2 linked regions of the Limnospira fusiformis SAG 85.79 genome follow. The protein of the gene in region 1 interacts with the protein of each later gene in a pairwise test. Links are inferred from orthologs where the notes say so. Each region holds a gene or a part of one and is shown on either strand. Other genes may lie near its edges. The genes, in order: ligA and leuS.

Evidence for each region.
Region 2: the proteins of ligA (region 1) and leuS interact in binary tests that used the Escherichia coli proteins (3 or more experiments, as listed by UniProt). The link is inferred for Limnospira fusiformis SAG 85.79 from one-to-one orthologs.

Annotation. Positions count from the first base shown.
Region 1 is NZ_CP051185.1:1,631,642-1,634,973, reverse strand. The notes cover bases 322-3,320. They hold ligA (NAD-dependent DNA ligase LigA), read right to left. Parts: upstream 2,843-3,320; coding sequence 800-2,842; downstream 322-799. Other genes in these bases: HFV01_RS07775 (Npun_R2479 family HD domain-containing metalloprotein), read right to left, coding at 2,839-3,320; cax (calcium/proton exchanger), read right to left, coding at 322-630. Outside these bases: more of cax, read right to left, coding at 1-321; more of HFV01_RS07775, read right to left, coding at 3,321-3,332. UniProt on the Escherichia coli protein: DNA ligase that catalyzes the formation of phosphodiester linkages between 5'-phosphoryl and 3'-hydroxyl groups in double-stranded DNA using NAD as a coenzyme and as the energy source for the reaction.
Region 2 is NZ_CP051185.1:1,340,828-1,344,298, forward strand. What follows is about bases 56-3,193. They hold leuS (leucine--tRNA ligase), read left to right. Parts: upstream 56-403; coding sequence 404-2,983; downstream 2,984-3,193. Other genes in these bases: HFV01_RS06530 (hypothetical protein), read left to right, coding at 56-286. In the rest of the region: more of HFV01_RS06530, read left to right, coding at 1-55; HFV01_RS06540 (hypothetical protein), read right to left, coding at 3,248-3,471.

The sequences.
Region 1 (3,332 bases):
AGGTTCCCCTGATATTTCTTCTCCCGTTCCGGGTTCTACTTCGTTTTCTGCTAATCCCACATCATATAAATAGGAGTGGGTTTTCATGGAAAATAGTAGGGTGAGGATATAAACTATAATCAACACTAGCGCCACCGCACCGGACAGAGTTTGCATGGTGCTTTCCTCTATGCCGCTGGACGTGACATCTACGGCGGTGGGAACTAATATAGCAATTACTGCTAAGGTCATGGCTGAGGCATTCAGACGAGCCACTACTGGGGGAAATTCTTGTTCTTTGAACCTTAATCCTCCCAGAAACATGGCTAAACCCATTACCAGTAATAAGTTGCCAATAATTGACCCGGTAATGCTGGCTTTGACTACCTCTACCAATCCGGCTTTGAGAGCGACAAAACCGATAATTAATTCGGTAGCATTGCCAAATGTGGCATTCATTAACCCTCCTAAATTAGGGCCGAGAACTACTGCTATTTCTTCGGTAGCTGTACCCATCCAAGCCGCCAGGGGAATAATGGCTAGGGCGGCGGTTATAAAGATTATAGTGGCTCCCCAGTGTCCATATTCGGCGACAATGGAAATGGGAATAAAAATGAGCAGCAGGGAGATGATTTGATTGGTTTTGAGCATATATTTCTATGGCGCTTTTAGAGGTATATTTAATCGGATTGACTGGCTAAAAGTAGCAGAAATATAGTTGAGCAAGCCCTGAATATGTCACCCGGATTGAGATTGGTAAATTAATACATCAGTTCAATGATGATGATTTGTGGCTTTAATTTACACCCTAAATCATGGCTTATTTTGCCATCTCTAAAAGCTCTAATTCGGATAACTCTGCGATACCCAGATTTTGAGCTTTTGCTAATTTCGATCCCGGCTTGTCTCCTAATAGTAAATAATCGACTTTTTGGGTAACAGAATTAGTTACTTTTCCCCCAGCTTTCTCAATGATAGATTTAGCTTCCTCTCGGGTGAGAGTAGGTAATGTTCCGGTAAGCACAAAGGTTTTTCCGGCGAAAGGTTGCGCTTGGGGAGTAGATTTTAGTGCAGTTGACGGCACACTGGCAAGCTGTAAACCAGATTGTTCAAGTCGATCGCATAAACTGATATTAGCAGGATTTTGGAACCACTGATAAACAGAAGTAGCAATTTCCGCGCCGATACCATAAACGCCTTCTATTTGTGCGGAAGAAGCCGCCGCCAAACTCTGACAACTCGGGAAATTTTGAGCGAGTAACTCAGCATTAACCTCTCCGACATAGCGAATACCTAGACCATATAATACTCGATGCCAGGGTTGTTTTTTAGAAGCGGCGATCGCCTCCAGAATTTTCTGGGCTGATTTTTGGCCCTGGCGTTCTAAGGCAACCAACTGATCCATATTAAGATGATAAAGGTCAGCGACCGATCGCACCAATTGAGTCTCAACCAATTGCTGAACCAGCTTTTCCCCAATACCATTAATATCTAAAGCCCTTCTTCCGCACCAGTGAATAATAGAACCGCGCACAATAGCCGGACAAGAGGAATTAATACAGCGGGTGACCGCCTCCGGTGGAGTTTTTACCACAGTTTCCCCACACTCAGGACAATGAGTCGGCATAGTCACCAGTTTAGCGCCAGTTGGTCGCAAATCCGGCAATACTCGCACCACTTCCGGGATAATTTCCCCAGCCTTACGGACAATTACCGTATCGCCAATATGTAGGTCTAATTCAGTCAGGCGGTCTTGATTATGAAGTGTAGCGCGTTTAACAGTTGTTCCAGCTAACTGTATGGGTTCAAGTTCAGCCACCGGAGTCAAGGCTCCAGTACGTCCGACCTGGAAAGTAACTGATATAATCTTAGTGGGCAATTCTTCCGCCGGATATTTAAGGGCGATCGCCCAGCGGGGAAATTTTCTCGTTTCTCCCAACTGTTTTTGGAGACTGAGGGAATTTAGCTTAACCACCACCCCATCAGTCATATAGGGTAATTCTCGGCGCTGAGTTTCCCAAGTATTAAAATACTGCTGAACTTCCAGCAAAGATTGACACAGTTGGCGATTAGGATTGACTTTAAAGCCCATTTTTGGGAGCAACTCCAGACAATCCCAGTGATCATGTAAATTGGGGGAGTCTAGGTGTAGAGTATAGGCGAAAAAATCCAAGTGTCGAGCAGCCACAATGCGGGAGTCAAGTTGTCGCAGAGTTCCGGCGGCTGCATTACGCGGGTTAGCAAATAGTGGCTCTCCGTTTTTTTGTCTTTCCTGGTTAATTTCCGCAAAAATACGGTTGTAGAGGAAAGCCTCCCCCCGAACTTCCACCACAGGCGGCGGGTTATCCAGATGTAATTTTAGGGGAATAGAGCGGATAGTTTTAATATTTTGGGTAATGTCTTCCCCAGTGACTCCATCCCCACGAGTCGCACCCCTAACTAATATGCCATCGTGATAGGTGAGAGCGATCGCCGAACCATCTATTTTGAGTTCACAGATATAGTTATTATCTTCCGCTGCCCAGTTACCAAGAAAACGTCGCCATTTTTCATCCCAAGCCTGGAGTTCTGCCATATTAAAGGCATTTTCCAGGCTATAAAGACTGATATTATGGCGTACAGACTCAAACTGAGTAGCGGGTTTTTCTCCGACTCTCTGGGTAGGACTATCAGGAGAGATTAGTTCTGGGTATTGGGTTTCGAGTTCTTGCAGTTCCCGATATAGGCGATCGTAAACCCCATCCTCCATAGTCGGAGCATCCAGAACATAATAGGCATAACTAGCCCGTTGGACAGTTAGCCTCAACTGTTCAAGTTTTTGGGAAATTTCCGGGGTTGGGGTTTTTGGTGTTTGGTCGTTCACAAATTCAAATTAGACATTTCGCTAAATTTGGGTAGGTCTGAACTACCGTTTTTGTCGCCATTGTAGCCATTTTCTTCACCAATGGATGAATTATCTGGCAGATATTTCTCGCTTTCGCTGAGGATACGCCGTTCATTTTCCACCTGGAAAACGTTAGCGTATAGGTTAGCCACAACTTGTTTCCCTTCCTGGGTCAGTTGTAAATATCGCAAGGCGGCGGGAATGTAGGGAAATACACCATTCCAGTAGAATTTGGCGTAATTATTACGGAGGTCGCCGGGGGTTTTGTAACCTAGGACTTTATTAGTCCCGACTTCTTCAAATTCGTAGAATAGGGAACTAATCTTTTTGAGGTAGCGAGGGTCACTGAGTTGACCGATTAAATCAGCCGCGCGCGCGAGTCCTGAGTAATTCTGGCGGTCTTGGTGAGTTTCATCAGCCGGGACGGGAAACCGGGTTAGTTCAATGTTGCGTTTAATTTGTTCCGCAT
Region 2 (3,471 bases), 290 kb from region 1 along the record:
TTCCCAAGTTTATTATTTACTCTGCTCTCAAAAAGATGGTCAATATGTAGCCGCTCATCCTAACCCGGATTTACCCGAAAGCTATGTGCTGCTATTTGCCGAACATTTTGAAGCCCTTAGCTACCTGAACCAACATGGCGCAGAAGTTAGCGATCGCTTTACCGTTGAATCTATCTCAGGTTCTCAAATCCAAAGCATTGTTCAACGTTGGGGATTTTCTGGCTTGGGGATGGTCAAAGACCCCCTGATTCCCACCATTGAATTTTTATCCATTCAACCGGGATAATAATAACCGCTCCCTGGGGTATTTCCTCTAACTGCATTTCACAGATGCCATCTAGCCCTCAATGTGCAAAAATAATCCCAGAGAGTTCTATGATCATCAACAGCGCGGAGTTAAACTGTGGAGTCCCGATATAATCCTGCATCCATCGAACAGAAGTGGCAAAACACATGGGCTGAACAGGGGTTGTACCAAACCCATCAAGACCCCAATAAACCCAAATTTTATGCCCTATCCATGTTTCCCTACCCATCGGGAAGCCTGCACATGGGTCATGTGCGTAATTACACCATCACCGATGTAATCGCGCGACTGAAGCGGATGCAAGGATATCGCGTCCTACACCCCATGGGATGGGATGCCTTTGGACTACCAGCCGAAAATGCAGCCATTGATCGCGGTATCCCTCCCCAAACCTGGACTTATCAAAACATCGCCCAAATGCGCGAACAACTCCAACGGCTGGGATTTTCCATTGATTGGGATGCTGAAGTAACCACCTGTTCGCCGGAATATTATCGCTGGACTCAGTGGATTTTTCTGCAATTTTTCCAAGCCGGACTCGCCTACCAAAAAGAATCGGCGGTTAACTGGGACCCCATCGACCAAACCGTATTAGCTAACGAACAAGTAGATAATGAGGGGCGTTCCTGGCGTTCTGGTGCCATAGTAGAACGGAAATTATTGCGCCAGTGGTTCCTCAAAATTACCGACTACGCCGAAGAACTCCTCAATGACCTGGAAAAACTCCCCGGTTGGCCAGAACGAGTGAAACTAATGCAGGCTAACTGGATTGGTAAATCTGTGGGGGCGCGTTTAGATTTCCCCATTGTGGGAGTTGATGATCAAATCTCTGTGTTTACCACCCGTCCTGATACGGTCTATGGGGTGACTTACGTTGTTCTCGCCCCAGAACATCCCTTAGTCGCCCAAGTTACCACAAAAGACCGCAAAGCTGAGGTAGAAGCCTTTATTAAACAAGTGACGGCTGAAAGCGAAATGGAACGCACCGCTGAGGATAAACCCAAGCGCGGCATTCCCACGGGTGGAAAAGCTATCAATCCTTTTACTAAAAAAGAGGTTCCTATTTGGATTGCGGATTATGTCCTCTATGAATACGGAACTGGCGCGGTGATGGGGGTTCCCGCCCATGATGTCAGAGATTTTGCCTTTGCTACTCAATACAATTTACCCATTCGCCAGGTGATTGTTCCTGATGATGCTGATAACGATAATGACCCGGATGATGAGGTGAAGCAAGCCTACACGGAACCGGGAATTATGGTAGACTCAGGACCTTTTAGCGGCGAACACTCTAGCCACGGTAAACAGGCGGTGATTGAGTATGCGGAAGATGAAGGCTATGGGGAAGGAAGGGTTCAATATCGCCTCCGGGATTGGTTGATTTCTCGTCAACGCTATTGGGGTTGTCCGATTCCGATTATTCATTGTCCTGACTGTGGGGCGGTTCCGGTTCCTGATGGGGATTTACCTGTGAAATTGCCGCAAAATGTGGAATTTAGCGGCCGTGGTCCGTCTCCGTTGGCAACTTTGGAAGATTGGGTTAATGTTCCCTGTCCTAGTTGTGGCACGCCAGCCAAGCGGGAAACTGACACTATGGATACGTTTATTGATTCTTCCTGGTATTTCCTGCGCTATCCTGATGCTCAAAATGCTGACCAGGTTTTTGATGTGGCTCAGACTAATGATTGGATGCCTGTTGATCAGTATGTGGGGGGGATTGAACACGCGATTCTACATTTGTTGTATTCTCGCTTTTTTACCAAGGTATTACGCGATCGCAATTTATTAAAGTTTGATGAACCTTTCCAACGGTTATTAACTCAGGGGATGGTGCAGGGGATTACTTACAAAAACCCGAAAACTGGTAAATATATCCCCCCGAATCTAGTTAACACCAATGAACCCAAAGACCCGGAAACAGGCGATCGCTTGCAGGTTTTCTTTGAGAAAATGTCGAAATCCAAATATAATGGAGTTGATCCATTATTGGTAATGGAAAAATATGGCGCAGACACCGCCCGTATGTTTATCCTCTTTAAAGCACCCCCAGAAAAGGATTTAGAATGGGATGATGCTGATGTCGAAGGACAATTTAGATTCCTGAATCGGGTATGGCGGTTAGTTACCGAATTTGCGGCTAATCACTCGGTTAGTAGTACCAAATCAACTACTGGGAATCTGAATAAAGCCGAAAAAGACCTGCGCCGCGCTATCCATAATGCTATTAAAGAAGTTACCGAGGATTTAGAGGGGGATTACCAATTTAATACAGCCGTATCGGAAATGATGAAATTGAGTAACGCCCTATCTGATAACAGCAAAATTCAAGACTCCCCCATTTATCAGGAAGGAATCGAGACTCTGTTAAAACTTCTGGCTCCTTTTAGTCCCCATATTACTGAGGATTTGTGGCATCAAATTGGTCATAGTGATTCAGTTCATCTACAGTCTTGGCCGACATTTGACCCCAGTGCTTTAGTGGTGGATGAAATCACCTTAGTAATTCAAATCAATGGTAAAACTCGCGGCACTATTCAGGTGGCTAGTGGGGCGGATAAGTCTACTTTGGAACAACTAGCCAAAGACTCAGAAATTGCTCAACGACACCTGGAGGGTAAGCAACTACGCAAGGTGATTGTTGTACCTGGTAAGTTAGTCAATTTTGTGGTCGGTTAATTTACCATTTAACGATTTGGGTAGGGTGCGTCCAAACCCGGCTATATGAATCCTCACCGAATAACTATCGGCTGACGCACCTTCAATCAATTATCGGGTGTTCAGGATAATTCTCTAATCATGATTTGGGTAGGGTGCGTCCAAACCCGGCTATATAAATCCTCACCGAATAACTATCGGCTGACGCACCTTCAATCAATTATCGGGTGTTCAGGATAATTCTCGGTGTCTGACGCACCCTACGGGAACTAGGGTAGCTGGGGGTTAAAAGCGGATTTTGTTTTTCATAAAATGCCCGAAAAGTCCGAAACAAAGGGCAATTTCTGCGACAATGATTTGATCACCAAAATGGTGATGGCGTTGGGGGGAATGATAATGAACTTGGCTGATAGCATTTAAGTCAATAATGCGATCGCTGATGGGAATCATCAACTTATCCCAGTGGCTACCTTCGCCAATTTCTACAGCCCAACTACCCATGACTGAGT